DNA from 4 places in the Pseudomonas sp. ASL7 genome. Region 3 is predicted to be linked to each of the others. Evidence: predicted binding sites of a transcription regulator. Region 3 holds the regulator's gene; each other region holds the start of a gene.

What was found. The regulator sigma-54, encoded in region 3, starts transcription at its own class of promoters, with help from an activator protein. The targets are predictions, from matches to a motif close to ANTGGCATNNANNTTGCTNT.
Region 1: the regulator sigma-54 is predicted to act here: its motif matches at 7,009-7,028, upstream of glnK (P-II family nitrogen regulator).
Region 2: the regulator sigma-54 is predicted to act here: its motif matches at 5,242-5,261, upstream of flgB (flagellar basal body rod protein FlgB).
Region 4: the regulator sigma-54 is predicted to act here: its motif matches at 3,372-3,391, upstream of AC1MDT_RS14095 (circularly permuted type 2 ATP-grasp protein).

The regions. Positions count from the first base shown of each region.
Region 1 covers NZ_CM155279.1:4,561,872-4,569,771, forward strand. The annotation lists gene dapF (diaminopimelate epimerase) at 1-237, shown strand, start outside; gene AC1MDT_RS21160 (DUF484 family protein) at 251-976, shown strand; gene xerC (tyrosine recombinase XerC) at 979-1,878, shown strand; gene AC1MDT_RS21170 (HAD family hydrolase) at 1,875-2,579, shown strand; one part of gene AC1MDT_RS21175 (IS3 family transposase) at 2,687-2,936, shown strand; one part of gene AC1MDT_RS21175 (IS3 family transposase) at 2,936-3,822, shown strand; gene sutA (transcriptional regulator SutA) at 4,024-4,347, opposite strand; gene AC1MDT_RS21185 (secondary thiamine-phosphate synthase enzyme YjbQ) at 4,450-4,875, opposite strand; gene AC1MDT_RS21190 (ammonium transporter) at 5,089-6,426, opposite strand; gene glnK (P-II family nitrogen regulator) at 6,463-6,801, opposite strand; gene AC1MDT_RS21200 (accessory factor UbiK family protein) at 7,222-7,482, shown strand.
Region 2 covers NZ_CM155279.1:3,315,179-3,323,078, forward strand. The annotation lists gene AC1MDT_RS15260 (ribonucleoside-diphosphate reductase subunit alpha) at 1-2,075, shown strand, start outside; gene flgE (flagellar hook protein FlgE) at 2,255-3,568, opposite strand; gene flgD (flagellar hook assembly protein FlgD) at 3,600-4,328, opposite strand; gene flgC (flagellar basal body rod protein FlgC) at 4,345-4,788, opposite strand; gene flgB (flagellar basal body rod protein FlgB) at 4,792-5,199, opposite strand; gene cheR (protein-glutamate O-methyltransferase CheR) at 5,566-6,393, opposite strand; gene AC1MDT_RS15290 (chemotaxis protein CheV) at 6,440-7,372, opposite strand; gene flgA (flagellar basal body P-ring formation chaperone FlgA) at 7,455-7,900, shown strand, end outside.
Region 3 covers NZ_CM155279.1:5,657,108-5,665,007, forward strand. The annotation lists gene pmbA (metalloprotease PmbA) at 1-787, shown strand, start outside; gene AC1MDT_RS26060 (HPr family phosphocarrier protein) at 916-1,188, opposite strand; gene rapZ (RNase adapter RapZ) at 1,204-2,061, opposite strand; gene ptsN (PTS IIA-like nitrogen regulatory protein PtsN) at 2,064-2,528, opposite strand; gene hpf (ribosome hibernation-promoting factor, HPF/YfiA family) at 2,541-2,849, opposite strand; gene AC1MDT_RS26080 (RNA polymerase factor sigma-54) at 2,925-4,418, opposite strand; gene lptB (LPS export ABC transporter ATP-binding protein) at 4,603-5,328, opposite strand; gene lptA (lipopolysaccharide transport periplasmic protein LptA) at 5,328-5,876, opposite strand; gene lptC (LPS export ABC transporter periplasmic protein LptC) at 5,863-6,435, opposite strand; gene AC1MDT_RS26100 (KdsC family phosphatase) at 6,443-6,967, opposite strand; gene AC1MDT_RS26105 (KpsF/GutQ family sugar-phosphate isomerase) at 6,967-7,900, opposite strand, start outside.
Region 4 covers NZ_CM155279.1:3,078,647-3,086,546, forward strand. The annotation lists gene AC1MDT_RS14080 (c-type cytochrome) at 1-101, shown strand, start outside; gene AC1MDT_RS14085 (transglutaminase family protein) at 161-970, opposite strand; gene AC1MDT_RS14090 (alpha-E domain-containing protein) at 967-1,917, opposite strand; gene AC1MDT_RS14095 (circularly permuted type 2 ATP-grasp protein) at 1,930-3,339, opposite strand; gene AC1MDT_RS14100 (ribonuclease E inhibitor RraB) at 3,807-4,148, opposite strand; gene AC1MDT_RS14105 (hypothetical protein) at 4,362-4,595, opposite strand; gene speE (polyamine aminopropyltransferase) at 4,813-5,688, opposite strand; gene AC1MDT_RS14115 (PLDc N-terminal domain-containing protein) at 5,942-6,133, opposite strand; gene AC1MDT_RS14120 (hypothetical protein) at 6,216-6,746, opposite strand; gene AC1MDT_RS14125 (methyl-accepting chemotaxis protein) at 6,925-7,900, shown strand, end outside.

The DNA.
Region 1 (7,900 bases), 1.1 Mb from region 3:
ATCGACCGGAACCGCGCGCAGTTGCGCGTCTGGGAGCGCGGGGCCGGGGAAACCCAGGCCTGCGGAACCGGCGCCTGTGCGGCCGCAGTGGCCGCGATCAGCCAGGGGTGGATGGATTCGCCGCTATTGATCGACCTGCCCGGCGGGCGTCTGTCCATTGAATGGGCAGGGCCTGGCCAACCGGTCATGATGACCGGCCCGGCAGTCCGCGTATACGAAGGACAAGTGCGTCTTTGAGTGAGCGAAATCCATGACCGATAAGCCTCAGGTACCCGCCCGACAGCCCGACGAATCACCGTCCGAAAGCCTGGAGGCGGCGGCGATTGCCGCGTACCTGGAGGCGCATCCGGATTTTTTCGTCGAGCACGAAGAGCTGCTCCCGGCCCTGCGTATTCCGCACCAGCGTGGTGACACCATTTCGCTGGTCGAGCGCCAGATGACCCTCCTGCGCGACCGCAACATCGAATTGCGCCATCGCCTCTCACACTTGATGGACGTGGCCCGGGACAACGACCGTCTCTTCGACAAGACCCGCCGCCTGATTCTCGCGCTAATGGATGCCACCAGCCTGGACGACGTGGTGATCAGCGTCGAAGACAGCCTGCGTCAGGACTTTCAGGTGCCCTTCGTGAGCCTGATCCTGCTGGGCGACAACCCGATGCCTGTAGGGCGCTGGGTGACGCATGCCGAGGCGCAAACGGCCATTGGCGGCCTGCTCTCGGAAGAAAAAAGCGTCAGCGGCAGCCTGCGTGAGCACGAACTGGACTTCCTGTTCGGCGAAGAGCAGCGCAAGCAGATCGGCTCCACCGCCGTCGTCGCCATCAGCTACCAGGGCATACACGGCGTCCTGGCCATTGCCAGCCGCGACCCGCAGCACTACAAGAGTTCGGTGGGCACGCTGTTCCTGAGTTACATCGCCGAAGTCATGGGCCGCGTCTTGCCACGGGTCAACAATTCCCTACGCTCGGTGCGCTGATCGTGGAACGACAACTGGACGCTTACTGCGAACACTTGCGCAGTGAGCGGCAGGTGTCGCCTCACACGCTGTACGCCTACCGCCGCGACCTCGACAAAGTGCTGGGCTGGTGTGTCAAACAGAACATCGGCAGCTGGGCCGCGCTGGACATCCAGCGCCTGCGCAGCCTGATTGCCCGCCTGCATTCACAGGGTCAATCGTCCCGCAGCCTGGCGCGGCTCCTGTCGGCGGTACGTGGGCTTTATCACTATCTGAACCGTGAAGGCCTCTGCGACCACGACCCGGCAAACGGCCTGGCGCCGCCCAAGGGCGAGCGTCGCTTGCCGAAAACCCTCGACACCGACCGCGCGCTGCAATTGCTTGAAGGGGCGGTGGAGGATGATTTTCTGGCGCGTCGGGATCAGGCGATTCTCGAGCTGTTCTATTCCTCCGGATTGCGCTTGTCGGAGCTGACCGGGCTCAACCTCGATCAACTGGATCTGGCAGACGGCATGGTTCAAGTGCTCGGTAAAGGCAGTAAGACCCGTCTTTTACCCGTGGGCAAAAAGGCTCGCGAAGCGCTGGAGCTGTGGTTACCGCTGCGCGCCATGACCAACCCGGCGGACGATGCCGTGTTCGTTAGCCAGCAAGGCCGGCGCCTGGGCCCTCGGGCGATTCAGGTGCGGGTCAAGGCGGCCGGCGAACGCGAGCTGGGACAAAATCTGCATCCACACATGTTGCGACACTCCTTTGCCAGCCACTTGCTGGAGTCCTCCCAGGACCTTCGGGCGGTGCAGGAGTTGCTCGGCCACTCGGACATCAAGACCACCCAGATCTATACCCACCTGGACTTCCAGCACCTGGCAACGGTCTACGACAGCGCCCATCCACGGGCCAAACGCATTAAGGGCGATGATTCATGACCATCCAATTGATCACCTTCGACCTCGACGACACCCTGTGGGATACCGCCCCGGTGATCGTCAGCGCCGAAGCCGTTTTGCGCGAATGGCTGACCGAACATGCACCGAACCTTGGCGCGGTCCCGGTGGAACATTTGTGGACCATTCGTGAGCGGATCCTGAGCAGTGAACCGCAACTCAAACATCGCATCAGCGCCTTGCGCCGACGAGTGCTGTTCCATGCACTGGAAGAGGCCGGCTATGACCATCGCCAGGCTTCAGATCTGGCCGATCAGAGCTTTGAAGTGTTCCTGCATGCGCGACATCAGATCGAAGTATTCCCTGAAGTCGAGCCGACGCTGGAGATTCTGGCCAAGCACTATGCCCTCGGCGTGGTCACCAACGGCAATGCCGATGTGCGTCGACTGGGCCTTGCGGATTACTTCAGATTTGCCTTGTGCGCCGAAGACATCGGCATCGCCAAACCGGATGCGCGACTGTTTCACGAGGCGTTGCAGCGGGGCGGCGCTACTGCCCAGGCAGCGGTGCATATTGGCGATCATCCGGGTGATGACATTGCCGGCGCCCAGCAGGCAGGGTTGCGGGCGATCTGGTTTAACCCGGCGGGCAAACTGTGGGAAGCGCAGAAGGCACCGGATGCGGAAATCCGCAGCCTCACCGAGCTGCCGGCTTTGTTGGCGCGGTGGAACGCCCGACACTGACCTTGAATTCACACCCACCCCTGTGGGAGCGAGCCTGAACTGGCCTAATGATTTTGGACACCTCAATCGGGCGCTATGATGGCGCCCAAATCTGAGGTGTTTTGGATATGCGGAAATCTTACTCGAGTGAGTTCAAGCTCAAGGCTGCCAGCATGGTGCTGGACGAAGGACAATCGGTTCCCGAGGTCTGTGCCAGTTTGGATATTGGTCCCACGGCCTTGCGCCGCTGGGTCGATCAGGTTCGTAAGGAGCGCTTGGGTTCGACCCCGGTAGGAGCCAAGGCGATTACCGCTGATCAGCGAGAGATCCAGAAGCTTAAAGCGTTGCTCCGGCAAAAAGACCTGGATATCGAAATCCTAAAAAAGGCCAGTGCTCTCCTGCTTTTGGACGCCAAAGATCATTCTCGTTGATCTGCGAGCTGGACGAGCAGTACGGCGTTAACAATTGCTGCCGAGCGTTTGGCATCAATCGCAGCAGCTTTTACGCCTGGCGTCAGCGCCAAGGCAAAGTGAATCCCGAGCGGGAGAGGCTCAAAGCCGTGCTGGTCAAGCATCACAGGGCGTCAAGAGCCTCTGCGGGGTCGCGGACTCTGGCCAAGGAGCTGCAAGAGAAAGGGCACCGCATCGGGCGGTATTTGGCCCGCAGTTTGATGCGCGAAACCGGCATCACCAGTCGCCAGCGCAGGCGCCATAAGTACAAGTCGCCTGGCGTGGAGGCGTTGGTGGCGCCGCACGTACTCAAGCGCAAGTTTGATGTTAAAGCGGTCAATCAGGTGTGGTGTGGCGACGTGACATACATCAAGGTTGGTAAGCGGTGGCTGTATTTCGCGGCGGTTCTGGATCTGTACGCTCGTCGCGTTGTGGGTTGGTCGTTTTCGATGATCTCCGATGCTTCGCTGACCTGCGAGGCCTTACGGATGGCGGTTGAGCTACGAGGTCGACCCAAAGACGTGCTGTTTCACTCCGATCAAGGCTGTCAGTACACCAGCCATAAGTTCAGGAACGAGCTATTGGAGTATGGCCTGCGGCAAAGCATGAGTCGTAAAGGCGAGTGCTGGGACAACGCCCCTATGGAGCGTTTCTTTGGCAGTTTGAAATCAGAATGGGTGCCTGAAACCGGCTACGAATCGGAACATGAGGCCCGAGCGGATGTGCAGCGCTACGTATCGCGTTACAACACCACCAGGCCTCATAGCTACAACGATTATCGATCGCCAGTCGCTAGAGAGAGACTGGCTGCGTGAAACCTTAAACGGTGTCCAAGATTACTTGACCAGTTCAGCCTGCTCGCGATAGCGGTGGGTCAGTCGACATCGATGTTGAATGTGACGGCCTCTTCGCCGGAACGCCGCCCGGAGCCGGCTCGCTCCCACAGGGAGTTTTGTTTCCCCCATAAAAAAGCCCGCAGCGACGGCGGGCTTTTTCAGCAAGCAAGTAGCTGGCGCTTAAATAGGCCGACTACCGTACTTGTTGTCAGGCTTCTTGGGAGGATCGGCGACCACGTTGGCCTCCACTTCCTGCACCTTGCCGCCCTTGGCCAGGAACTCTTCCATAGCCCGCGCCAGAGCATCACGCTCTTTGTTTTTCGCTTCGACGCTCGGCAGCTCATCGACCGATACCGCTGCCTTGGCCTTGCCTTTGGCGGTCGGAGCGGGCGCATCACCGCCGTCGTCTTCAGCGACATCTTCCACCGCTGCTTCCAGACCTTCTTCGGTTTCGTCGTCGTCGCCTACTTCGAGGTCGTCGTTTTCCAGATCATCGTCGCTCATGTTCTACCTCATGACTTGCGAAAAGCAGATTAGTTATAGCCCAGCTTCGCCGTCTGTCGACGGCCACCGGAAAAAATTCCACAGCCATTGGAGACCAACGGCTTATGCCTCTTCACCGTGCACGGTGGCGAGGACTTTACGGGCACCGCCAGAATCACGGTGCTCGCCCAGATAAACGCCTTGCCAGGTCCCTAGCGCCAATCGGCCTGCCGAAATCGGCAAACTGAGCTGACAGCCAAGCACGCTGGCCTTGAAGTGCGCCGGGAGGTCGTCCAGGCCTTCGTCGTTATGCTCATAGCCGTCTGCTCCTTGTGGGATCAGACGATTGAAAAATCGTTCGAAGTCGCGACGCACCGCCGGATCGGCGTTCTCGTTGATGGTCAACGACGCCGAGGTATGCTGCAGCCACAAATGCAACAGACCGACCCGACACGCCTTGAGTTCAGGCAGGCCGGCGAGTAACTCGTCCGTTACCAGATGAAAGCCCCGGGGCCTCGCCCGCAGGGTAATCAGAGTCTGTTGCCACATACAGTTCTCCGCACGTTCGGGGCGCATTCTAGCGCGCTCTGGGAAAAAACAAAGGCCCTAATATTCCTTCCATCACGTAAGCCATTGGCCGCAGAAAAATGCCCACCGTAAACGCAGCCCAAGCTGTAACAAAAAACCTTTCAGCTACTTCTTCAATGACAAATTCCGGACAAAAAAATGCCCGGCAAGCCGGGCAAGTTTTCTATGCGCGTCTTACATGTTGTAGCCGCGTTCGTTGTGAAGCGCCAGGTCGATGCCGACAGCCTCTTCTTCTTCCGTGATACGCAGGCCCATGACAGCGTCCAGGACCTTGAGAATGATGAAGGTGGCGATTGCGGTGTAGATCACCGTGAAGCCCACACCTTTGCACTGAATCCAGACTTGTGCGGCGATGTCGGTAACGGTGCCGAAACCACCCAGGGACGGTGCAGCAAACACACCGGTCAGGATCGCACCGAGAATGCCGCCGATGCCGTGTACGCCAAAGGCGTCCAGGGAATCGTCATAGCCGAGTTTGCGTTTCAGCGTAGTGGCGCAGAAGAAGCACACCACACCCGCTGCCAGACCGATCACCAGAGCGCCCATCGGGCCTACGGTGCCAGCGGCCGGAGTGATTGCCACCAGACCGGCGACCACACCCGAAGCAATACCCAGTGCGCTAGGTTTGCCGTGAGTCATCCACTCAGCGAACATCCAGCCCAGCGCAGCGGCAGCGGTTGCGATCTGGGTGACCAGCATCGCCATACCGGCAGTGCCGTTGGCTGCAGCGGCGGAACCGGCGTTGAAGCCGAACCAGCCGACCCACAACATCGCGGCCCCCATCAGGGTATAACCGAGGTTGTGCGGCGCCATCGGAGTGGTTGGGAAGCCTTTGCGCTTGCCCATTACCAGCGCAGCAATCAGACCGGCCACACCGGCGTTGATGTGCACCACGGTGCCGCCCGCGAAGTCGAGCACGCCCCAGTCGCCCAACAGCGAACCCGGACCGCTCCAGACCATATGCGCGATCGGCGCGTAAACCAGCGTCAGCCAGAGGCCTGTGAACACCAGCATCGAGGAGAACTTCATCCGCTCAGCGAACGCACCGACGATCAGGGCCGGGGTGATGATCGCAAAGGTCATCTGATAGGTGACGAACACCGCCTCAGGGAACAGCGCTGTAGGCCCGGTAATACTGGCAGGCGTGATGCCGGCGAGGAAGGCCTTGGCGAAGCTGCCGACAAAGGAGTTGAGGTTGACGACGTTGAGTTCCATCCCCGTGGTATCAAACGCCATGCTGTAGCCATAAACGAACCACAGGATGGTGACCAACGCGGTAATGGCGAAGCACTGCATCATCACGGAAAGAACGTTTTTGGAGCGAACCATACCGCCGTAGAACAGCGCGAGGCCGGGAATGGTCATGAACAGCACGAGAGCAGTAGAGATCAGCATCCAGGCGGTATCGCCGGAGTTGAGGACTGGAGGCGCCACCGGATCTGCCGCCATGGCCAGGCCGGGCATTACGATGGACAACAGGGCTCCAAGCCCTGCGAATTTACGCAGAGTCATATTGTTTTCTCCTGGGGCGTTGGGGTTTTTGGCGGCTTAGATTGCGTCGGTATCGGTTTCGCCGGTACGGATGCGAATCGCCTGTTCCAGATTGACCACGAAGATCTTGCCGTCACCGATCTTGCCGGTATTGGCTGCCTTGGTTATCGCCTCGATAACCCGGTCAAGATCCTTGTCGTCAATGGCGACATCGATCTTCACCTTAGGCAGGAAATCGACCACATATTCCGCGCCGCGATACAGCTCGGTGTGACCCTTCTGCCGACCGAAGCCTTTGACTTCAGTAACGGTAATGCCCTGCACGCCGATCTCGGACAGCGACTCGCGTACGTCGTCCAGTTTGAACGGCTTGATGATGGCAGTGACTAGCTTCATGAAAACTCTCTCCCGAATTGGTGGACTTGCCCCAGGAAAACAAACCCGTCTCAAGTCTAAGCGCAGTGCCTGGCTTTGTAACGCATCGTCGGCCTTACCTGCCCGTCCGACGCCTGCTAACCACTCCGCACGAAACGCTTTCCCCCGTTTCGCTTGGCGCACTGCATTCGTCACAGCGACTGCATTCGTGCATGGGTCACCAGGGACTAAGCAGAAAGCTTGCCATCTCCACAAAACGGCCTGTTTTCAATACCTTGAGCGCAGATACCCCCCACTTGGCTACAACAATCGCCGTCTTACGCACAACAACGGTGCGATGCCGTCCGTCCGTATGCGCGAAAAGCGTGCGCCTTCGACCTGCGCAAATGACTATAGACACTGCGTGATACACTGCCCGCCATTGTTTCCAGGACATTTCCCATGCTCGCGCCCAAAGACTTCCTCGACGCCCTGAGCGGCACCGCCTCCCGCCTTTTCAGCGGCGAAACCCCACTGCCAAAAAGCGAAATCGAAAGCCAGTTCAAGGCGTTGCTGCAGAGCGCCTTCAGCAAACTGGACCTGGTTAGCCGGGAAGAATTTGATAGCCAGATGGTCGTGCTGGCGCGGACTCGGGCACGATTGGAAAGCCTGGAAGCGAAGGTCGCTGAGCTGGAAGCGAAGCTCAACCCACCGACCGAGTAACGCCCCATATCCCACTTTTGAAACCCAATCCACTGTGGGAGCGAGCCTGCTCGCGAAAAGGTCGGAACGACCTTCAGATTTACCTGTAGGAGCTGCCGCAGGCTGCGATCTTTTGATCTCAAACCTCGCAAAAATCCCGGCAACGTCCTACAAGAAAACCACCGCCGTCCGATTGCGCCGCAAAGCTCTGGTTCCTAAGCTCACCCAATGCTGAATATTCAGCACTGGGTTTGGCGACCCGGATACCCCCGATGCACCGCGACCACATTCAGACTGGGAGTTTTCCCATCTCGAGTTATGGCGGCTGTGCGTGGGAGACCTTCGGGTCTGCCGGATTTCGGGGTTCACCGGTTCGCCAACCCGCGCATAGCTGCCACCCTTTTCGTTTGGCGACGATCAGAGGCAGTTTTCTTCACTC
Region 2 (7,900 bases), 2.3 Mb from region 3:
TCCTGGCAACCTTCGACCTGGAAAAACTCGGCAAGGCACTCAACCACGAGCGCGATCAGCAGTTTACGTACCTGGGCCTGCAAACCCTGTACGACCGTTACTTCATCCACAAGGATGGCGTGCGTTTCGAACTGCCACAGATTTTCTTCATGCGCGTGGCCATGGGCCTGGCGATCGAAGAGAAGAATAAAGAAGACCGTGCGATCGAGTTCTACAACCTGTTGTCGTCTTTCGACTACATGTCCTCGACGCCAACCCTGTTCAACGCCGGCACCCTGCGCCCACAACTGTCGAGCTGCTACCTGACCACCGTGCCGGATGACCTGTCGGGCATTTACCACGCGATTCACGACAACGCCATGTTGTCGAAGTTTGCAGGCGGCCTGGGCAACGACTGGACCCCGGTTCGTGCATTGGGTTCGTACATCAAGGGCACCAACGGCAAATCCCAGGGCGTTGTTCCGTTCCTGAAAGTGGTGAACGATACCGCCGTCGCGGTTAACCAGGGTGGCAAGCGCAAAGGCGCTGTCTGTGCCTACCTGGAAACCTGGCACATGGACATCGAAGAGTTCATCGAGCTGCGCAAGAACACCGGTGATGACCGTCGTCGTACCCACGACATGAACACTGCCAACTGGATCCCTGACCTGTTCATGAAGCGCGTCTTCGATGATGGCAAGTGGACTCTGTTCTCGCCGTCCGAGGTGCCAGACCTGCATGACCTGACCGGCAAGGCCTTCGAAGAGCGTTACGAGTACTACGAAGCCCTGTCCGAGTACCCAGGCAAGATCAAACTGTTCAAGACCATCCAGGCCAAAGACCTGTGGCGCAAAATGCTGTCGATGCTGTTTGAAACCGGCCACCCATGGCTGACTTTCAAAGACCCGTGCAACCTGCGCAGCCCGCAGCAGCACGTCGGCGTGGTTCACAGCTCGAACCTGTGCACCGAGATCACCTTGAACACCAACAAGGACGAGATCGCCGTTTGCAACCTGGGCTCGATCAACCTGCCGAACCATATCGTCAACGGCAAGCTGGACACCGCCAAGCTGGAACGCACCGTGAACACCGCTGTTCGCATGCTCGATAACGTTATCGACATCAACTACTACTCGGTGCCACAAGCGAAGAACTCCAACTTCAAGCACCGTCCGGTCGGCCTCGGTATCATGGGCTTCCAGGACGCGCTGTACCTGCAGCACATCCCTTACGGTTCCGACGCAGCCGTCGAGTTCGCCGACAAGTCGATGGAAGCGGTCAGCTACTACGCGATCCAGGCCTCCTGCGACCTGGCCGATGAGCGCGGCGCTTACGAGACGTTCCAGGGTTCGCTGTGGTCCAAAGGCATTCTGCCGCTGGATTCGCAACAGATCCTGATCGAGCAACGCGGCCAGAAGTACATCGACGTTGACCTGAACGAATCCCTGGACTGGGCACCGGTTCGCGCCCGTGTACAGAAAGGCATTCGTAACTCCAACATCATGGCCATCGCACCGACCGCGACCATCGCCAACATCACTGGCGTATCGCAGTCGATCGAACCGACCTACCAGAACCTTTATGTGAAATCGAACCTGTCGGGCGAATTCACCGTAATCAACCCGTACCTGGTTCGTGACCTGAAGGCTCGCGGTCTGTGGGACTCGGTCATGATCAACGACCTGAAGTACTACGACGGTTCCGTGCAGCAGATCGAGCGCATCCCGCAAGAACTCAAAGAGCTCTATGCGACGGCTTTCGAAGTGGACACCAAGTGGATCGTCGACGCGGCAAGCCGTCGTCAGAAGTGGATCGACCAGGCTCAGTCGCTGAACCTGTACATCGCTGGCGCTTCGGGCAAGAAGCTGGACGTGACCTACCGCATGGCCTGGTACCGTGGTCTGAAAACCACTTACTACCTCCGCGCCCTGGCCGCGACCAGCACCGAGAAGTCGACCATCAACACCGGCAAGCTGAACGCTGTTTCCAGCGGCGGCAACCACGGTGACGACTCGGTCCTGGCAGCTCCAGCCGGCCCTGCGCCAGTGCCGAAGGCTTGCGCCATCGACGAGCCGGATTGCGAAGCTTGCCAATAAGCTGAGCCGGTAAGCGCTGCAAGGCGCTTACTCGAAACCCCCGACAGGCCTCTGGCTTGTCGGGGGTTTTCTTTTGCCTGTTGTAGGAGCGAGCTTGCTCCTACAAGGGCGCGAATCCCATCCACAAAAAAGCCCCTCTTTCGAGGGGCTCTTTGTGAAGCGTTATCTGCCAACCAGCATCAGGTCATCTGAATGAGGGTCTGCATGATCGTGCTCTGTGTCGAGATGGTCTTGGCATTGGCCTGATAGTTACCTTGTGCCTGGATCAAGTTGACCAGTTCGTTGGTCAGGTTGACGTTGGACTCTTCCAGGGAGTTGGAATCGATTGCACCCAGGGAGCCCGAACCCGGCGCGCCGTAAGCCGGGATACCCGAGGCATACGTTTCTTTCCAGTTGGTGCCACCTACAGCCTGCAGACCTTGCTCATTGTTGAAATTGGCCAGGGCAACCTGGCCGATGGCCTTGCTCTGGCTGTTGCTGAAGTTGGCGAACAACGTACCGGTGCTGTCGATGCTCAGGTTGGTAATCTGGCCAGTAGCGTAACCGTCCTGGGTCGGACTCGAACGAGCAGTATCCGCGTTGTACTGCGTGGTATTGGCCAGGGAGATGGTAACGCCAGCCGGGTTGGCGCTCGCACCATTAGCCGCCCAGACGCCATTGGTCACAGTCCCTGGCACCCAGTTAGACAACGTCAGGTTGCTGCTGATGACCCCCGGAGGGGTGCTGACTTGCACCAGTGAACCTGTGGAGCTGAAGGTGAGCGTAGACGCCGTTGGGGCGGTAACGGTTGGATCGCTGCCTGTAGCATCCGGATTGCGACCATCCACAAGGGTGTAGGTTTTCCAGGTATTGGCGCCAGTCTTCACCATGTACTCATCCATGGTGTGCTGGTTGCCCTGACTGTCGTAGATCGGGGTGCTGAATGACTGGGTGTAGGTCGCAGTATTGCTGGGGTCGAACTTGCCGGCCGGGACCGTGTCATCGATCACGGCAGCCGTCGAGTTCAGGTTGATTGTCGAGCCCACCAACGACGTGGGCTTCGGCGCCAGGTTCGAGGTGTCGATTTTCAAGTCGGTCAACACACCGTTGATGATCTTGCCATTGGCGTCCACACCGTAACCCTGCAGGCGGGATGTCTGATCGCTACTGGTGACGAAACCATTCTTGTCGACTTGAAACGCACCGGCACGCGTGTACGACATCGCACCGTTGTTGCTCAAAGTAAAGAAACCCGAGCCATTGATACCCATGTCCAACACGTTACCGGTGTTGTTGATGTTCCCTTGGGTGAACTGCTGGGAAACGGCGGCCAGCGTCACACCGCTACCGACGACTTGACTGCCGTTCCCCAGTTTGGTCGCCGAGTAGACATCTGCGAACTCGGCGCGCGAAGACTTGAAACCGGTAGTCGCGACGTTGGCGATGTTGTTACCAGTCACATCCAGTTGCTTGCTGGCTGCATAGAGACCGCTAAGGCCGATATTGAAAGACATATTCCACTCCTCTGTGCCGTGTTAGTCGGCTCTACATACCAATGGTTTGAACTTTGGATAGGCCGACTGGGCCCAGGCCTGCAAGATTGAGCGTCAATTCGCCGCCGGTTTGACTGATGGTCACACTATTGACTGTCGCCGGCAGGTAGGTCGTCAGGGCTGTCGCCGTGCCATTGATCGCAGCATTGGCATTGAAGGTATAAGTGCCCGCCGGAACCACGGCGCCACTACTGTCATTGCCATCCCACGTGAAGCTGGCGCTGCCCGCTGGCTGGTTGCCCAGACTGAGGGTTCTCACAACCGCTCCGCTTGCATCGGTAATAGTCACCGTGCCATCGGCGATGGACGATGGCACGCTTACCGTACCGGTCAACCCCTTCGTCGGGTCGCTGACCTGCGCGGTGCTGGTTTGCGTAATCACCGAGTGGCCAACCAGTGAAGACGCCTGCAAGGCCTGGGAAGAGCTGAAATTACTGGCCAAAGAGCTCACGGTCGTGTTGAGCGAAGTGATCCCCTCAAGACTGCTGAACTGCGCCAACTGTGCCACAAACGCGCTGTTGTCCTGCGGTGAAAGCGGGTCCTGGTTCTTCAGCTGGGTCACCAGCAATTGCAGAAACGCGTCCTTGCCCAGCGTCTGGCCGCCAGTCACGCTACTGGTTGCATCGGCAATGCCATTGGTAGCCGAAGGACTCGCCGTGACCGAAGAGTTCGCCAGGATGTCGTTCATGCTCAGGCTGTTGCTGGTATTGGTAACACTCATGGAAAGTCGCCCCTTATCACTGACCGAGGGTCAGGACCTTCTGCATCATGGTTTTGGCGGTGTTCATCATGTCCGCGTTGGTCTGGAACGAACGACTGGCGGAAATCATGTCAGCCATTTCCTCCACCACATTGACGTTGGGGTAATAGACGTAGCCCTTGGCGTCAGCCGCCGGATGATTCGGCTCGTAGCGTGCTTCGAGGTTGCTTTGATCTTCGACCACACCGAGTACCTGCACGCCCTGACCCGCAGCATCCTGGTTCTGGAACAGCGAACCGCTGCCACTGGACTGGCCACCCTGGAACATGGTGGCGAATACCGGGTGGCGAGCACGGTAGGTCTGATCGATGCTCGAAGAGACGGTTTCGGCGTTGGCGATGTTACTGGCGACGGTGTTCAAGCGAGTGGTCTGCGCACTCATGCCGCTACCGGCAATGTTGAAAACACTGGATAGAGACATGGCTTACTCTCCGCGCAGGGCTGACACCAGCCCTTTGAATTTGCTGTTGAGCAGGGTGAAGCTGGCCTGGAAGTTGACCGCGTTTTCCGCGTAGTTCGACTGTTCCAGCTGGGCGTCCACGGTGTTCTGGTCAATCGACGGTTGCATCGGCGTGCGATACAGCAGCGATTCGTCGCCATTGCCCAGGCCTTCGGCTTCGATATGACGGCTGTTAGTCATGTTCAAGGCGAAAGTGCCGTTGTTGGTTTTTTCGTTTTGCTCGGCGAGCACTTTCGAAAAGTCCAGATCCCGAGCCTTGTAGTTCGGGGTGTCGGCGTTGGCAATGTTGTTGGCCAGGACTTCAGCACGCTTGGAGCGAAAGCCCAGGGCTTGTTCGTGGATACCGAGCGCATTGTCGAAGCTGATGCTCATGTCGGGAAACCTTCGGGTGACCTGATTTTTCGTACGATGAACTTAGCAAGCGTCGTGCCAATTAAAAAAAGCCCGTAATCCGGGGCTTTGCGGGCAGGGGCGAGGTGGCAATGCCAGAAAAGCGGCAAACGGTTTCCGCTGGCTGCCGCTTTTCTGCCGCTTATCCCAGCCGAGAGCCCCCTATGACCCTGTGGGAGCGAGCTTGCTCGCGATGGCGTCGCGTCAGTCAACATCTTCGTCGCCTGTCACTCCGCTATCGCGAGCAAGCTCGCTCCCACAGGGGATGGAGGTGGTGTCCGGAAATTCTGCAGGCATAAAAAAACGGGAGCCCGTGAGGACTCCCGTTTTTTGTGTACCGCCGATGAATCACTTTGCCTGGTAAATAATCCCCGGGCTGCACTGGACCATCTGGTAATGATCCGGCAAACCGTTCAGCGCTTCGGAAGCGCCGAGGAACAGATAACCACCGGGCTTCAACGTGCTGTGGATGCGCAACAGGATGTCCTTCTTCACCTCGGCAGAGAAGTAGATCAACACGTTGCGGCAGAACACGATGTCGAATTTGCCGAGGCTCGCGTAGCTGTCCAGCAGGTTGAACGAACGAAACTCCACCCGGCTTTTGATCGGCGCCTTGATTGCCCAACGCCCCGGCCCTTTCGGGTCGAAATAACGTTGAAGACGCTCGGGCGACAAGCCACGACCGATCGCCAGGCTGTCGTACTCACCCGACTTGCAGTTGGTCAGCATGGTACCCGACAGGTCAGTGGCAACGATCTGCACTCCCATCTTCAACTGCCCCATGTTGACCCGCTCGAACTCATCGATGGACATCGACAGCGAATACGGTTCCTGACCCGACGAGCACGCCGCCGACCAAATGCGCAGACGCTGGCCGGGAGCGGCTTTGATCGCTTCAGGCAACACCTTGTTCTTCAAGACCTCGAACGGATAGGTGTCACGAAACCACAGGGTTTCGTTAGTGGTCATGGCATCCACCACCATCTCGCGCAAACCGCTGCGTGGCTGGGTCTGCATGCGCTGGACCAGCTCACCCAGGGACTTGATGCCCTGCTGTTCCATCAGTTTGTTGAGACGGCTCGAGACCAGGTACTGCTTATTTTCACCGAGCAAAATGCCACAGGCTTTTTCCAGGAATACCCGGAACTGTTCGAAATCCAAATTACCCGTAGACAATGATGCCGCCTCTTAAATCGTTTTGATCACCAGGGGCAGAAGGCCCCTAGCTGATGTCTGCTGCTTTGATCCGGTCGACTACCCGGGATGCCAGGTCATCAGGACGGAATTTGGCAAGGAAGTCATCGGCACCGACTTTCTTGACCATCGCCTGATTGAATACGCCCGACAATGAAGTATGCAGGATGATATGAAGCTTTTGCATGCGAGGGTCGTTGCGGATCTCGGCCGTCAGGGTATATCCGTCCATCTCCGGCATCTCAATGTCGGAAATCATCATCAGAAACTCTTCTTCCGGCTTCTTGCCTTCGTCGACCAGTTTGCGCAGGTAATTCAGCGCTTGCTTGCCGTCGTTCAACGCCACCACTTCGACACCGACCGTCTGCAGGCATCGGGTGACTTGCTTGCGCGCCACCGACGAGTCATCGACCGTCAGAACTTTCAAGGACAGCGCCTTGTGCTGGGTTTCGACATCCACCACGCCGACCGAAATCGCTTCCGGTGTCGGCGCCACTTCCGCCAACACCTTCTCGACGTCGATGATTTCGACCAACTGATTGTCAACCCGAGTCACAGCCGTGAGGTAATGATCGCGTCCCGTGCCCTTGGGTGGCGGATGAATCTCCTCCCAGTTCATGTTGACGATACGCTCCACCGACCGCACCAGGAAACCCTGGGTCTTGGTGTTGTACTCCGTGATGATCACGAAGGGATTGCTTTGGTCTTTCAGCGCACCGGACCCGGTGGCCATCGCCAGATCAAGGATCGGAATGGTCGCCCCCCGAATATTCGCCACACCGCACACGACAGGACTGGACTTGGGCATCAGGGTCAGCTTGGGGCATTGCAGCACCTCACGAACCTTGAACACGTTGATCCCATAGAGCTGCTGGCCGTCGAGACGGAACAACAACAGCTCCAGGCGATTCTGCCCCACCAATTGCGTGCGCTGGTTTACCGCATCCATTACACCAGCCATGCACAGACTCCTACACCAACGCTTAAGTGTGTTGCGACGCACCTTTATCACTAAACGGCACGGCGCTTGCTTTTTAACTCTTATGAACACAGAACCGACATTTTCCCGACGCCTGACATCAACCTTCCGCAAATTACTTTGCGCGATGTCGGCCGCTTGCCTGTTCAGCGCTGGCAGCCCCGCCCTTGCTGACGCAGTTACCTTGCCTGACATGCTTATCGGCGTCACCCAAGGCTTTCTTGAGTTCACCGTAGAGGACTATCTGGCGACCAGTCAAACAGAAGGTCGCTATGAAATCGAGGTCAACCAAATCGACCCGCGACTGCGCATGCCCATGTGCGACAAGGAATTGACAGCCTCACTCGAGAGTCCGGCCAAGCCGCTGGGGCGGGTAACGGTCAAGGTTCGCTGCGAGGGCGCATCCCCCTGGACCGTCTTCGTGCCCGCTCAAGTACGCCTGTTTCGCAACATTGTGACCACCACCCGCGCCCTGCGCCGCGCCGGCATTATCGAACCTCAAGATGTCAC
Region 3 (7,900 bases):
CAGCTGCGTGATGATTGCTGAAGCCGACGGGCAGATGCAACGCGATTACTGGTATGACGTAAACCGTCAGGGCAACTTGTTGGCCGATCCGGTGAGCATCGGCCAGCGTGCCGCGCAACGGGCGGCGAGCCGTCTGGGCGCACGTCCGGTGCCCACCTGTGAAGTGCCGGTGCTGTTTTCGGCGGAGCTGGCCGGCGGTTTGTTTGGCAGTTTCCTCTCGGCGATCTCTGGCGGCAGTCTGTATCGAAAATCGTCGTTCCTTGAGGGCACTCTGGGGCAGAAGCTGTTTCCGGAATGGCTGACCATCGATGAGCGTCCGCACTTGATGCGCGCCATGGGCAGTTCGGCGTTCGATGGCGATGGTCTGGCGACGTACGCCAAACCGTTCGTCGAAAAGGGTGAGTTGGTGTCCTATATCCTTGGTACCTATTCCGGTCGCAAGCTTGGCATGCCGAGCACTGCAAACGCTGGTGGCGTACACAACCTGTTTGTTACCCATGGCGATGAAGACCAAGCCGCCTTGCTGCGTCGCATGGGGCGCGGTTTGCTGGTTACCGAACTGATGGGCCAGGGCCTGAACATGGTCACCGGCGATTATTCCCGTGGCGCGGCGGGTTACTGGGTCGAGAACGGCGAAATCCAGTTCGCGGTCCAGGAAGTGACCATTGCCGGCAACATGCGCGACATGTTCAAGCAGATCATTGCGGTGGGTAATGACCTGGAATTGCGCAGCAACATCCGCACCGGCTCGGTGTTGATCGAGCGCATGACAGTGGCGGGTAGCTGACGCTTACCGCAATATAAAAAGGCGCGTCATCCAATGGGGTGACGCGCCTTTTTTATGCACATTACATAGACCCCTTGCAGGCACGGGCTTGCTTGCGAAGGCGGCCTTTCAGTCAGCGCAGAGGGTACTTACTCGCCTTCGTCGAAGAAGTTGTTGATCAACGCCACCAGCGCTTTGAGTGCTTCCTCTTCCTGCTCACCTTCCGTGCTCAGATGGATTTTGGTGCCTTTGCCGGCGGCCAGCATCATCATGGCCATGATGCTTTTCCCATCGACCATGGATTCAGGCGTACGTCCGGCTCTGATCTGGCATGGGAACTGGCCCGCCACACCAACGAATTTTGCGGAAGCGCGGGCATGCAAGCCCAGTTTGTTGATGATTTCAATTTCCAGAGCAGGCATCGCGGTGTGAATCCTTTAGCTGAGGTCGCGGTGGCGGACCTGGACGTTCTTCAGGTTTTTTTGTAGCAGCTGGCCAAGGCGCTCGGTCAGGTAGACGGACCGGTGATGCCCGCCGGTACAGCCGATGGCAATGGTGACATACGCGCGGTTGCTGGCGGCAAAACGTGGCAGCCACTTGAGCAGATAAGTGGAAATGTCCTGGAACATCTCTTCGACATCCGGCTGTGCTGCCAGGTACTCGGCAACCGATTGATCAAGCCCGGACTGATCGCGCAGCTCCGGCTTCCAGTAGGGATTGGGCAGGCAACGCACGTCGAACACGAGGTCGGCATCCACTGGCATCCCACGCTTGAACCCGAATGACTCCACCAAAAACGCAGTACCGGGTTCTGGTTGGTTCAGCAGGCGCAGCTTGATGGTATCGCGCAGCTGATACAGGTTCAGGTTGGTGGTGTTTACCTTGAGGTCGGCAAGGTCGGCGATCGGCCCGAGCAAGTTGGTTTCGTCGTTGATCGCTTCGGCCAACGAGCGATTGGCGCTGCTCAGTGGGTGACGACGGCGGGTTTCCGAGAACCGTTTGAGCAAGGTTTCATCGTCGGCATCCAGGTACAAGACATCACACTGGATATGCCGGCTGCGGACTTCTTCCAGCAGTTCGGGAAACCGCGACAGATGGCTTGGCAAGTTACGCGCATCGATGGATACGGCAACCAGTGGTTGTACCAGTTCTGTGTGAATCAGTGCACGTTCAGCCAACTCCGGCAGCAGGCCGGCGGGCAGATTGTCGATGCAGTAGTAGCCGCTGTCCTCGAGAACATCGAGTGCGGTACTTTTACCTGAGCCGGAACGGCCGCTGACGATGATCAAGCGCATGATTACTGACCGTTTTGCTCGTTCAGGACAACCTGATACAAGGCTTCATTGCTCGAGGCGCCGCGCAGTTTTTCGCGCACTTCCTTGCGATCGAGCATGCTGGCGATCTGGCGCAGTAGCTCCAGGTGCGCATCGGTGGCGGCTTCCGGGACCAACAAAACGAACAGCAGGTCAACCGGGGCGCCGTCGATGGCGTCGAAATCGATAGGGGCATCCAGGTGCATCAAGGCACTGATGGGTGCGCCGCAACCCTTGAGGCGGCAGTGGGGAATAGCGATGCCGTTGCCAAAACCGGTAGAGCCGAGTTTTTCACGGGCGACCAGACTGTCGAAGACATCCTGCATCGCCAGATCCGGCACTTCGCGGTGGATAAGGTTGGCAATTTGCTCGAGGGCTTTCTTTTTGCTGCCGCCCGGCACGTTCACGAGGGAACGGCCGGGGGTCAGGATGCTTTCAAGTCGGATCATGGGTTGGGAGTGTTAACGACCGGTAGCGCCTTGGAGCTGGCTCTGGGTCTTTTCCTTATGCTTTTTGAGTTGGCGATCCAGCTTGTCGGTGAGTGAGTCGATCGCCGCATACATGTCGTCATGCTCGGCGTTGGCGACTACTTCACTGCCGGGAATATGCAGCGTGGCTTCAATTTTCTGCTTCAGCTTTTCGACCGTCATCGTGACCTGCACGTTGGTGATCTTGTCGAAATGTCGCTCCAGTCGTTCAAGTTTTTCGCTGATGTAGGTGCGAAGAGGTTCGGTCACTTCCAGTTGGTGTCCACTGATATTGACTTGCATACAGCTTCTCCTTCGTTGCCAGTGCATAAAGCGGCAGGCAGAAATGCCTGCCACTGGAACGCTGTGGCGTGGCCCTTACATCAACCGCTTGCGTTCGCTCGAAGGCGCGATCCCAAGGGATTCGCGGTACTTGGCGACGGTGCGGCGGGCCACCTGAATGCCTTGTGCCTCCAGTAAACCAGCGATCTTGCTGTCACTCAACGGCTTTTTCTGATTTTCCGCGGCAACCAGTTTTTTGATGATCGCGCGGATCGCTGTGGACGAGCATTCACCGCCTTCGGAAGTGCTGACGTGGCTGGAGAAAAAGTATTTCAGTTCATAGATGCCCCGTGGGGTATGCATGAACTTTTGCGTGGTCACCCGTGAAATCGTCGATTCGTGCATGCCCACTGCTTCGGCGATGTCATGCAGGACCAGCGGTTTCATGGCTTCGTCGCCGTACTCCAGAAAGCCGCGCTGATGCTCGACGATCTGGGTGGCAACTTTCATCAGCGTTTCGTTGCGGCTCTGCAGGCTCTTGATAAACCAGCGGGCCTCTTGCAACTGATTGCGCATGAAGGTGTTGTCGGCGCTGGTGTCGGCGCGGCGCACGAAACCGGCGTATTGGGCGTTGACCCGCAAGCGTGGCACGGACTCCTGATTCAGTTCCACCAGCCAGCGCTCGTTGTCCTTGCGCACGATCACGTCGGGAACGACGTATTCGGCTTCACTGGACTCGATCTGAGAGCCTGGGCGCGGGTTGAGGCTCTGAACCAGTTCGATGACCTGGCGCAGTTCATCTTCCTTGAGCTTCATGCGACGCATCAGCTGGCTGTAGTCGCGGCTGCCGAGCAGGTCGATGTAGTCGGTGACCAGGCGCTTGGCCTCGGCCAGCCAAGGCGTCTTCGCCGGCAACTGGCGCAGTTGCAGCAGCAGGCATTCACCCAGGTTGCGGGCGCCGATGCCAGCAGGTTCGAATTGCTGGATGCGGTGCAGGACGGCTTCGATTTCGTCCAGTTCGATGTCCAGCTCCGGATCGAAGGCTTCGAGGATTTCCTCGAGCGTTTCGTCCAGGTAGCCCTGATTATTGATGCAGTCGATCAGGGTGACGCCAATCAGGCGATCGGTGTCGGACATCGGTGCCAGATTCAATTGCCACAGCAAGTGGCTCTGCAGGCTTTCGCCGGCTGATGTGCGGGTGGTGAAATCCCACTCGTCGTCATCGTTGCTTGGCAGGCTGCTGGCGCTGGTCTGGTAAACGTCTTCCCATGCGGTATCGACGGGCAGTTCGTTGGGGATGCGCTCGTTCCAGTCACCTTCCTCGAGGTTGTCCACCGTCGGGGCAGTTTCCTGGTAGGAGGGTTCCGAAACATCGGCGTTGGGTTGCTGTTCGGCTTTATCGGCCAAAGGGTCGGCATTATCGAAGTCGTCGCCTTCTTCCTGGCGTTCGAGCATCGGATTGGACTCCAGGGCCTCCTGGATTTCCTGTTGCAGGTCCAGGGTCGACAATTGGAGCAGGCGGATGGCCTGTTGCAGCTGCGGTGTCATCGTCAGCTGCTGGCCCATTCTCAAGACTAGCGATGGTTTCATGGCAGGGGCTTAACACCTTATTCGCCGGCGCACATGCGCCATCCACTACAGGGCGCCGGAGCGCCAAACATAAGCAAATTATATGCCCGAAACTGCAGCCTTTGCCTAGAGCGCTGTAACAATAAAAAAATATTGATTTTTTATCGAGACAAGCGCTCTGCCGACTAGCCAGACACCTCAGTGCTTACAGGCGGAACTCATGGCCCAGATACACTTCCTTGACCAGGTCGTTGGCCAGGATGGTGGCGGAGTCACCTTCGGCGATCAGCTGGCCATCGTTGACGATGTAGGCGGTTTCGCAGATATCAAGGGTTTCGCGCACGTTGTGATCGGTGATCAGCACGCCAATGCCTTTGGCCTTGAGGTGGTAGATGATCTGCTTGATATCGCCCACCGAAATCGGATCCACGCCGGCGAAGGGTTCGTCGAGAAGGATGAATTTCGGGCTGGTGGCCAGTGCCCGGGCGATTTCCACGCGGCGGCGTTCGCCGCCCGACAGGCTCATGCCGAGGCTATCGCGGATGTGGCTGATGTGGAATTCCTGCAGCAGGCTTTCCAGTTCCTTGCGGCGCCCGGCCTTGTCGAGTTCCTTGCGGGTCTCGAGGATGGCCATGATGTTGTCGGCAACCGAGAGTTTGCGGAAGATCGACGCTTCTTGCGGAAGATAGCCGATACCCGCCTTGGCACGACCGTGCATGGGCTGGTGGCTGACGTCCAGATCGTCGATCAGTACGCGCCCCTGATCGGCCTGTACCAAGCCAACGATCATGTAGAAACAGGTGGTCTTGCCGGCGCCGTTGGGGCCCAGCAGGCCGACGATCTGACCGCTGTCGATGGACAGGCTGACGTCACGCACGACCTGGCGGCTCTTGTAACTCTTGGCCAGATGCTGAGCTTTCAGAGTTGCCATTATGGGGCCTTTTTCTCGTCGGTTTTCGGCTTCGGCTGGATCACCATGTCGATGCGCGGACGCACCTCGGTGACCTTGCTACCTGTGGCGCGACCGGCGCTGGCAAGCTTCTTGACTGTGTCGTAGACGATTTTCTCGCCTTGGGTGACGTTGTTGTCCTTGTCGATAACTTTTGCCTTATCGATCAGCACGACACGGTTTTGCGAGGCGTGGTACTGGATGGTCACACCCCAACCCTGAACGGGCTTGGGGTCGCCCTGGGTTTGCAGTTGCTCGAAGTAGGCGAGGTTGCCCACTGACGTCACCACGTCGATGTCGCCAGTGGGCGTGCGGGTGATGGTCACGGTGTTGCCGGTAACCTTCATCGAGCCCTGGGTAATGATCACGTCACCTTTATAGGTGGCAACGCCATTCTTGTCATCCAGTTGGGCATCGTCGGCCTGAACGCGGATAGGCTGCTCTTGGTCGTTCGGCAGGGCCCAGGCGCTCACGCTTCCCAGTGCTGCGCTCAGACAGAGCAAAATAGGGAGAGTTTTAACGAGCCTCATACTGTCCTCTTACGTTCGATAGCAGGTGTATCCTGCTTTCTTTCAAATAGGCTTTCATTCCCTTGCCAGTCGATACACCGTCAAAGCCGTCGATTCTAACGGGTTGCTCGGTCTGCGCATATTGCTGTTGCGGGAACACTGTCATGCGGGTGCTGGTAATCAGGGTCTTGCGGTTTTTCTCGTCGAAACGCGTGATGCGCACCGAATCAATCAGTTCGACCTGAGTGCCGTCGGGATTGACTTCGCCGCGCTCGCTCTGGACGTGCCACGGGAACTCGGTGCCACGGAACATGTTCAAGTCGGGGTTGGTCAGCAACGTCACCTCGGTTGCTTTCAGGTGTTCGACCTTGTCGGACGTCATTTCGTATTGCAGCTTGCCGTCCGGCAGGTACTGCAAGCTGTGGGCATTGGTCGCGTAGTAGTCGATCGCGCTTTCATCGACCTTTTCCACCGGCTTGTCGAGGAAACGTTCCGGACTGATGTTCCAGTAGCCGGCCGCCGCAAAGATCGCTGCGATGCAACTGAACACCAGGGTGTTGCGAAATTTCTTGCTCAGCATAGTTGGCTCACAGGTACGCAGCGTTGGCCGCATCGAGGCGGCCCTGGGCGCGCAGGATCAATTCGCAGAATTCGCGAGCGGCACCCTCACCGCCACGGGCCTGGGTGATGCCGTGGGCGTGTTCGCGTACAAAGGTGGCGGCATTGGCCACCGCCATGCCCAGGCCGACGCGGCGAATGACCGGCAGGTCTGGCAGGTCATCGCCGAGGTAGGCGACTTGTTCGTAGCTCAGGTTGAGTTGGGCCAGCAGTTCGTCGAGCACCACCAGTTTGTCTTCGCGGCCCTGATACAGGTGGGGAATGCCGAGGTTCTTCGCTCGCCGCTCGACTACCGGGGTCTTGCGACCGCTAATGATAGCGGTCTGCACGCCAGCAGCCATCAACATCTTGATGCCTTGGCCATCGAGGGTGTTGAACGTCTTGAATTCGCTGCCGTCTTCAAGGAAGTACAGGCGCCCGTCAGTCAGTACGCCGTCGACGTCGAACACCGCCAGTTTGATGTGTTTGCCGCGTTGTAGCAGATCCTGGCTCATTACATTACTCCTGCGCGCAGCAAATCGTGCATGTTCAAGGCGCCGACCGGGCGATCTTCGTTGTCGACCACGACCAGTGCGTTGATTTTGTGGTCTTCCATGATTTTCAGTGCCTCGGCGGCAAGCATCTCTGCACGAGCAGTCTTGCCGTGGGCGGTCATGACCTGGTCAATCGTTGCGCTGTGGATGTCGATGCTGCGGTCCAGCGTGCGACGCAAATCGCCGTCCGTGAAGATCCCGGCGAGTTTGCCGTCGGCTTCCAGGATGACAGTCATGCCCAGGCCCTTGCGGGTCATTTCCATCAGCGCGTCCTTGAGCAGGGTGCCACGCTGTACTTGCGGCAGCTCTTGCCCGGCGTGCATGACGTTTTCCACTTTCAGCAACAGGCGTCGGCCAAGTGCACCACCAGGGTGGGAGAAAGCGAAATCTTCTGCGGTAAAGCCGCGGGCTTCCAGCAGCGCCACGGCCAGGGCGTCGCCCATAACCAGTGCGGCGGTGGTCGACGAGGTCGGTGCGAGGTTCAGCGGACAAGCTTCGTGCTCGACGTGAACGTTCAGGTTGACCTCGGCAGCCTTGGCCAGCGCAGAGTCAGGATTGCCGGTCACGCTGATCAATTGAATGCCCAGGCGCTTGATCAGTGGTAGCAGGGTGATGATTTCATTGGTGGACCCGGAGTTCGACAGCGCGAGGATGATGTCGTCGCGGGTAATCATGCCCATGTCGCCGTGGCTGGCTTCGGCTGGATGCACGAAGAACGCCGTGGTGCCGGTGCTGGCCAGGGTCGCGGCGATCTTGTTGCCGATGTGCCCCGATTTGCCCATGCCAACCACAACCACTCGGCCTTTGCTGGCCAGAATCATCTCGCAAGCGCGTACGAAATCTGCGTCGATATGGCGTAGCAAGCCTTGCACGGCTTCCAGTTCGAGGCGGATG
Region 4 (7,900 bases), 2.6 Mb from region 3:
CGAAGATGCCGGGATTCGAGGCGACGGTGTTACCGGAGGCGGATCTGGACATGTTGGTGGGGTATTTGAAGCATATGGCGGGGCGCAAGGTTAAGCCCTGATATCCACACCCTGTGGGAGCGAGCCTGCTCGCTCCCACAGGGTTTAGCAATGCCCAGGTTTACTGCTGTTGCACCGAGATCACTGGCATCGGCGTCGGCGACACAAACACCTTCGCATGCATCTGCTCGCAACCACCGCCCCGGCGCATGCCGCGCACCGGGCAGGCATCCAGGTAATCCAGGCCCACCGCCAATTTCAAATGCCGCTCGGGCCGAGCCAGTTCATTGGTGACGTCAAAACTGTACCAGGCATCATCGAGCCAGGCTTCGGCCCAGGCGTGACTGGCCAGGTGTTCGCTGCTTTCGCTGTACAAATACCCCGACACGTAACGCGCCGGAATGCCCAGGCTGCGGGTACAGGCCAGAAAGGCATGGGCGTGGTCCTGGCAGACGCCTGCACGCCCGGCGAAGGCCTGGGCGGCGCTGGTGTCCACTTCGGTGGAACCCGGCGTGTAGGTCATGTGCTGGTTCAGGCCATGCATCAAGTCGATCAACGCCGTGCGATCCCGGCGCTTTTTGCATTCCTTTTGTGCGAACGCGCGCAGCGCTTCGTCGGCTTCGGTCAGCCGGGTGAAACGCAGGAACGGCAGCGCCGACTGGCTCTCATGCTCTGCTTCACGCAGTTCGTCGATATCCACCTGGCCACGGGCGCCGATGATGATCGCCTCGTGGGGCTCGTCCATGGTCAGCACGTGCAGGATGTTGCCGAACGGATCGAGTTGCGCGCGCACCGGGCGCGGCAGGTCGAGCTGCCAGCTGAGCACATGCTGGCGCTCGCTGTCGTGGGGGGTCAGTCGCAGGTACTGGATGCTCGCCCGCACCTGATCTTCGTAGTGATAGGTGGTCTCGTGGCTAATGGAAAGTCTCATGCAGCCTCCAGGTAGGAACTGTGAATGGCATTGCCCAACTGGCGCACCAGCGGGATGAACTCGGTCAGCCAGGCATGCAGGCCTTCATCGAGAATTTCAGTGATGCCGGTGTAACGCAGGCGCGCGTCCATCTCCGCTGCCAGACGTTGTGCAGGACGTCCGTTGGCGCCCGGCAGCTGGGCCAGGATTTGATCGATTTCTTCGGTGCAGGCACGCAAGGAGCGCGGAACATCAGCGCGCAACAGCAACAGTTCGGCCACATGCCGGGCGCCGGGCGCATCGCGGTAGATCTCGGTGTAGGCCTCGAACGACGACAGGGCCCGCAACAAAGCGCTCCACTGGTAATAGGCGTGAGCCGTGCCGTCGCTGACCGCTTCGGCCTGATCACCGGCCATTTCGTAACGCGCATCGAGCAGGCGCAAGGTGTTGTCAGCCCGTTCGATAAACGTCCCCAACCGAATGAAACGGAACGCGTCGTTGCGCATGATGGTGCCGTAGGACGCGCCACGGAACAGGTGAGAACGCTCCTTGATCCACTCGCAGAAACGGCTCATGCCGTAACGACTCAAGCCCTGGTCGGCGATCCCGCGAATGTCCAGCCAGGTGGCGTTGATGTTTTCCCACATGTCGGCGGTGATTCGCCCACGCACCGCATGGGCGCTGGCCCGCGCCGCACCGAGGCAACTGTAGATGCTCGCCGGGTTGGCCGCGTCCAACGCAAAAAAGTGCAGCAGCCGTTCGGCGTGCAGTTCGCCATGGCGTTCCAGGTAATCGTCCAGCGTGCCGGTGATCAACAGCGGCATGGCCAGTTCATGCAAACCGTCACCGCGACCATCCTGTGGCATCAGTGACAGTGAATAACTGATATCGAGCATCCGGGCGAGGTTTTCCGCCCGCTCCAGGTAACGCGACATCCAATACAAATCCGAGGCAGTTCTACTTAACATGGCAGGCTTCCTTCAATCCTCGACCACCCAGGTGTCCTTGGTTCCGCCGCCCTGGGAGGAATTCACCACCAGAGAGCCTTGGCGCAGGGCAACACGGGTCAAGCCGCCGGGCACAACCCGGGTTTCGCGGCCAGACAAAACAAACGGACGCAGGTCGATGTGGCGTGGAGCGATGCCGTTTTCGACAAAGGTCGGACAGGTCGACAGGGACAACGTCGGTTGTGCGATGTACGCGTGGGGTTTGGCTTTGATGCGGGCGCGGAACGACTCGATTTCCGCCGCCGTCGCGGCCGGCCCGACCAGCATTCCGTACCCGCCGGAGCCTTGGGTTTCCTTGACCACCAGGTCTGGAAGATTGGCCAGTACGTGGGACAGTTCAGACGGGTTGCGACACTGAAACGTCGGCACGTTCTTCAGGATCGGTTCTTCATCCAGGTAGAAACGGATCATGTCCGTGACGAACGGGTACACCGACTTGTCGTCAGCGACCCCGGTACCGATGGCATTTGCCAACACCACGTTGCCGGAGCGATAGGACGACAACAGCCCTGGTACGCCAAGCATCGAGTCGGGATTGAACGCCAGCGGATCGAGGAAGGCATCGTCGAGGCGACGGTAGATCACATCGACGGCTTTCGGCCCGTCCGTGGTGCGCATGAACACCCTGTCGTCACGCACGAACAGGTCCGCACCCTCCACCAGTTCAACGCCCATTTCCCGGGCCAGAAACGCATGCTCGAAAAACGCGCTGTTGAAACGCCCAGGTGTCAGAACCACCACGCTCGGGTTATCGATCGGGCTGGAGCTTTTCAGCGTGTCGAGCAACAGGTTTGGATAGTGATCGATGGGCGCGATGCGCTGGGCCGCAAACAATTCGGGGAACAGTCGCATCATCATCTTGCGGTCTTCGAGCATGTAGCTCACGCCACTGGGTGTACGAAGATTGTCTTCAAGCACGTAGTACGTGCCGTCACCATCGCGCACCAAATCGACACCGGAGATGTGGGAATAGATATCCCGGTGCAAATCCAGCCCTTGCATCGCCAACTGGTACTGCTCGTTGGCCAGCACTTGTTCGGCCGGGATGATGCCGGCCTTGATGATGCGTTGCTCGTGATACAGATCGGCGAGGAACATATTCAACGCCTTGACCCGCTGGATGCAGCCACGTTCAACGATCCGCCATTCACTGACGGGGATGCTGCGCGGAATGGTGTCGAAGGGAATCAGGCGCTCTGTCCCTTGCTCATCACCGTAGAGCGTGAAGGTAATCCCGGCGCGATGAAATAACAGATCGGCCTCGCGTCGGCGTTGTGCCAACAGCTCGTCAGGCGTTTCGGCCAGCCAACGGGCAAACTCCCGATAATGCGGGCGGACCTGGCCGCCAGCATCGTACATCTCATCAAAATAGGTGCGGATCATGCCGTACTCCTTGTCACCCGGACATTCAGGCCTTCGCAAGGCCCGTGCCATCGGCAGAAACGCTTTGATATCAATCAGTTGGATTATCAAGCCGCTAGCACTGCACCAACCCTGTGCAGCAAACGCCCCAACCTGATCGCCCCCGCTTCATTGCAAGGCGAAGTTGTCGCCTATCAACAGCATAGTCAGAGTTGATTTCACTGCCCGGTTGTCGAGGCGGATAATCCGCACATCCGCTGTAATGGCTGACTGAACTTCCCTTTTAGCCGCCTGCCCAGGCGGCTTTTTTTTGTTTTCTGGAAATGTCATGAATCAAAAACAGGATCAAAAGATCGCAGCCTCGTTTCACTCGACAGCTCCTACGTTGGACTATGAAACGAGGCTGCGATCTTTTGCTTCAAACCGCAGAAACGAAAACGGCCAACCCTGAGGTCAGCCGTTGCTGAGTATTGTCGCTGTTCATAGTGTTATGCGAGTCGCCCTCGTACCTCCTGCTTGACGCCCCATCCTTCGATAATGCCGCCCAAAGGCTCAACCACGGCCTCGAAGCCCTGCTCAAAGTCACCGATGCCGTCATAGGTCGCGTACATCACTTTGCTCAGTTCCAGGTACCACGCACCGTCGTCGCGCACGCTGATTTGCGCATTCAAGGATTCACCACAGTAATGCCCTGCCGCCCTGCGTGCCCGCTCCTCGTCCGGGAAAATGGCGTAGAACTCGATGGGATGGAACCGTGAAAAGTCGAAACCGCCTTCTTTCATGCGGCGCAATACCGAGCTGCTGATGTCTTCTTGATAGGCTGTGCTCATGAAACGTCCTCCTCAAACTGATGGATAGACTTTCCGTACTCCCGGCGCCCGCAACCGAATGGTGAAGGCTATGCGACAAACACGTTGCCAATGGGAAACAAGCATGTAGCTGACAAGACCAGACCTTAGCGATCCGTTCGCTGATCTCGCTTGCAGAGTAGCCTCAAGTCAGAGGCGCTGCCAAGGTCTGGTTGAGAATGAGACAGGAGAAGTTCAGATTGGCGTGATGCCGAGGATTTGGATGCTGTTCTGGGCTTTAAGACTTTTGACGCTCGCATCCGCGGTTCGCCCTTCCAGATCATTCAGATCCAGTTCAGCGGCGACGGGAAGGAGCCGGGCCTTGATGAGTTTGGCGGCGTGCTCATTATCCGGGCACTCGTCGCACTCAAAGACCTCGTCGACTGTTTCACCGTGATCATCCACGAAAGTGATTTTCCACTTTTGCATCAGTGCCTCCTCGATCAAACCCGCAAATGGGCTTACATCTATCTGGACTTTTGCCCTGACTGATCGTTCAAACGGATTACAACACGCAGGCATGAAATAGACACAAAACCTGTGGGAGCGAGCCTGCTCGCGAAAGCGGTGTATCAGTCGATATCTCTATCAACTGGAGACCGCCTTCGCGAGCAGGCTCGCTCCTACAGGGAGGATGCGTAAATCTTTAGTCGTTGCTTGGCTTGTTCACGGCTTGCAAGACGTATTGCGGTAAGGCGAACGCACCGATGTGTATTTCCGGATTGTAGTAGCGGGTGATGATGCCGCTGCCGGTAAAGCGCTGTTGCAAGGTTTCACGGGACAATTTGCGATAGGCGGTATTGGTTGCGCCCCAGGCAAAGGTCATCGCACCACCGATGTAAGTCGGCACGGCGGCCTGATAGAAGTGCCAGTCCGGGAACAGGCTGCGCAGGCGGCCGGCGGTGGTTTTGACTTCTTCTATTTGCATGAACGGCGTGCCGTTCTGGGTCACCAGAATGCCGCCTTCGTTCAAGCAGCGACGGCAGGCCTGGTAGAAGTTCTCGGAGAACAGCACTTCGCCCGGACCGATCGGATCGGTGGAGTCGGAAATGATCACGTCGAATTTTTCAGTGGTGGTGGCGACGAAACGCATGCCGTCGTCGATCACCAGGTTCAGCCGTGGGTCTTCAAACGCGCCTTTGGAGTGGTTCGGCAGGAACTCCTTGCACATGTCGACCACGGTGCCGTCGATTTCGACCATGGTGATGTGCTCGATGCTGCGGTGCTTGGCCACTTCACGCAGCATGCCGCCGTCGCCGCCACCGATGATCAGCACGCGCTTGGCGGTGCCGTGCGCCAGGATCGGCACGTGGGTGAGCATTTCGTGGTAGATGAACTCGTCGGCTTCGGTGGTCTGGATCACACCGTCCAGTGCCATCACCCGGCCCATGCGCGGGTTTTCGAAGATCACCAGGTGCTGGTGTTCGGTGCGCACTTCGTGCAGCAGTTTTTCCATGCGAAAACGCTGGCCGTAGCCTTCGTAGAGGGTTTCCAGGTATTCGCTGTTGGGAGTGTTGCTCATGGGAAGTGCTCCGATGAATGCGGGTGGCAACGGACGGTTACCCGCCCATGATGGCCAATCGATCTGTTCGATTGACCGGGAAAGGCGCGCATTCTACGTCGCGGAAGATGACAGGTCGAACCTTCATCATTGAAGTACACACAGAACAATGTGGGAGCGAGCCTGCTCGCGATGACGGCGGCACATTCAGCATCAATGTGGCTGACAGTCCGCTATCGCGAGCAGGCTCGCTCCCACAGGGGGCAGTGCGTTTTCAGATTCTGACGTTGCCGCGAGGGCCGGCGATGGCCCAGATGATCAGGCCCAGGACCGGCAGCAACAGGATCAGCAGCATCCAGATGATTTTCATCCCGGTATCGGCGCCACTTTTCAGCACGTTGATGATTGCCCAGATGTCCAGGACAAGAATAATCAGGCCAACCAGGCCGTTGAACGTGGAACCCATGGTGACGCTCCCTAAGAATGGCATTCCCTCTTAGGATAGCCGGCCGTTGCGAGGGTTCCGTTTTATTAGCGTCCTTGAGGCTTCAGACGTGGATGGCCACTTTCAGGGCTTCCAGGGACGGCGCGGCAGCGATGCCGACTTCGGCGCACAATTGGAGCACGCGTGGCACGTCGTTGCCGTAGACCAGCACCACTTGCAGTTCATCGTCGAGCAACTGGCTGAAGTTCATCAGCACGTAGCCGCCGTTTTCCTTGTTCATGCTGCTCATCTGCACCTGAATGCGATTAAGCGCGGTCAGGGCTTCGGTCTTGGCCAGTTGTTTGGGCTTGATATTGAAGTCCACGCCGGGGCCGAACGAGGCGACGATCTGGGCAAACAGGTCCATGTAGGTGTCGGCCTGGAACAACACGGTTTCCGGCAGACTGCCGACGACCACCCACTCGCCCAGCGGCATCGGGAATGTGTCGTCGTAGTTGATGTCCGGATTGGCCGTCAGAAAAGCCCCTTGATCGGCGTAGGCCTGGGCCGCTTCGTCAGCGACTTTCAGGATTTCGTCCTCGCTCATGCACCCGGAGCTGATTTTGCTGATGAGTTCGACGAGTGCGGCTTTCATGGGGCGTAATCCTGTAGCGAGGGAATTTTGAAGGCGCGAAGGATAGCGCATTCCGCCCTGCAATTGCTGCGCGGGCGAGAGGCCGAGGACGTTGATCCACATCAAGAACCGAGGCGCTGAATAGCGGCACAATGCTGGCACCTTGCCAAAACTGTTTCCGCTATCAGAGAAGACCTCCATGGGTGCCTGGCTTAGCAACATCTCGCTGAAATACAAATTCTGGGCGGTCAACGCCGTCGCCTTCGTCACAACCCTGCTACTGGTGTTGTACGCCGTACAGCTCGAACAACAAGCCCGCAGCCACGCCTCCCAGGCGTCGGTCCAGGCTCAGGCGCGATTGCTCAGCGCCTGGCCCGCCGGACAACCGCTGCCAAAGGCCGATAACCTGCTGACGTTAAGTCGAGGGCAGGCACCGCTGCTGAACGGGCAGCCGGTATTGGAACTGACCGATACAAATGGCTGGGTCGATATCAACGTGATGCCGCTGTTCGGCGAAAATCCGTTGATGGGCGCTGAGGTGTTCACACGCGCCGACGGCCAACAGCTGGCGGTGATTGCCTATGGCCCAAGCCTGACCCAAGTGTTCGGCGAGCGTTTCGCCAACTACGCGGTGGCGGTATTTATTCTGATGCTGGCGATGCTGGGCGCTTCGCAACTGCTGATCCGCTTCCTGCTCAGCCAGCTCAACACTCTGAAAGACGTGATGCTGCACGTCGAGAAAACCGGTGACCTGTCGGCGCGTGTACCGCTGGCCTGCACGGACGAAGTCGGGCAGATGGCCAACGCATTCAACGCCATGCAGGCCGGTTATCAGCGGGTAGTCAACACCGTTGCCAGCACGGCACGGCAATTGGATGTCGGTGCCGCGCGGCTCGCCTCGAGCATGAACGAAGTGCGTCACGGCATGCTCGGCCAGCAAAGCGAAACCGATCAGGCCGCCACGGCGATCAACGAAATGACCGCGACTGTTTATCACATCGCCCAACACGCCGGAGCCACCCGCGACCTCTCGCAAACCGCCGATACCCTGGCCGGCAGCGGGCAGGCAGTGGTGAGTCGGGTGCAGCAGTCGATTGCCGGGTTATCCACAGGCGTTCAGCAGACCGCCGAGATGATTCAGCGGCTGGCCGAGGACAGTCAGAAGATCAACGGGG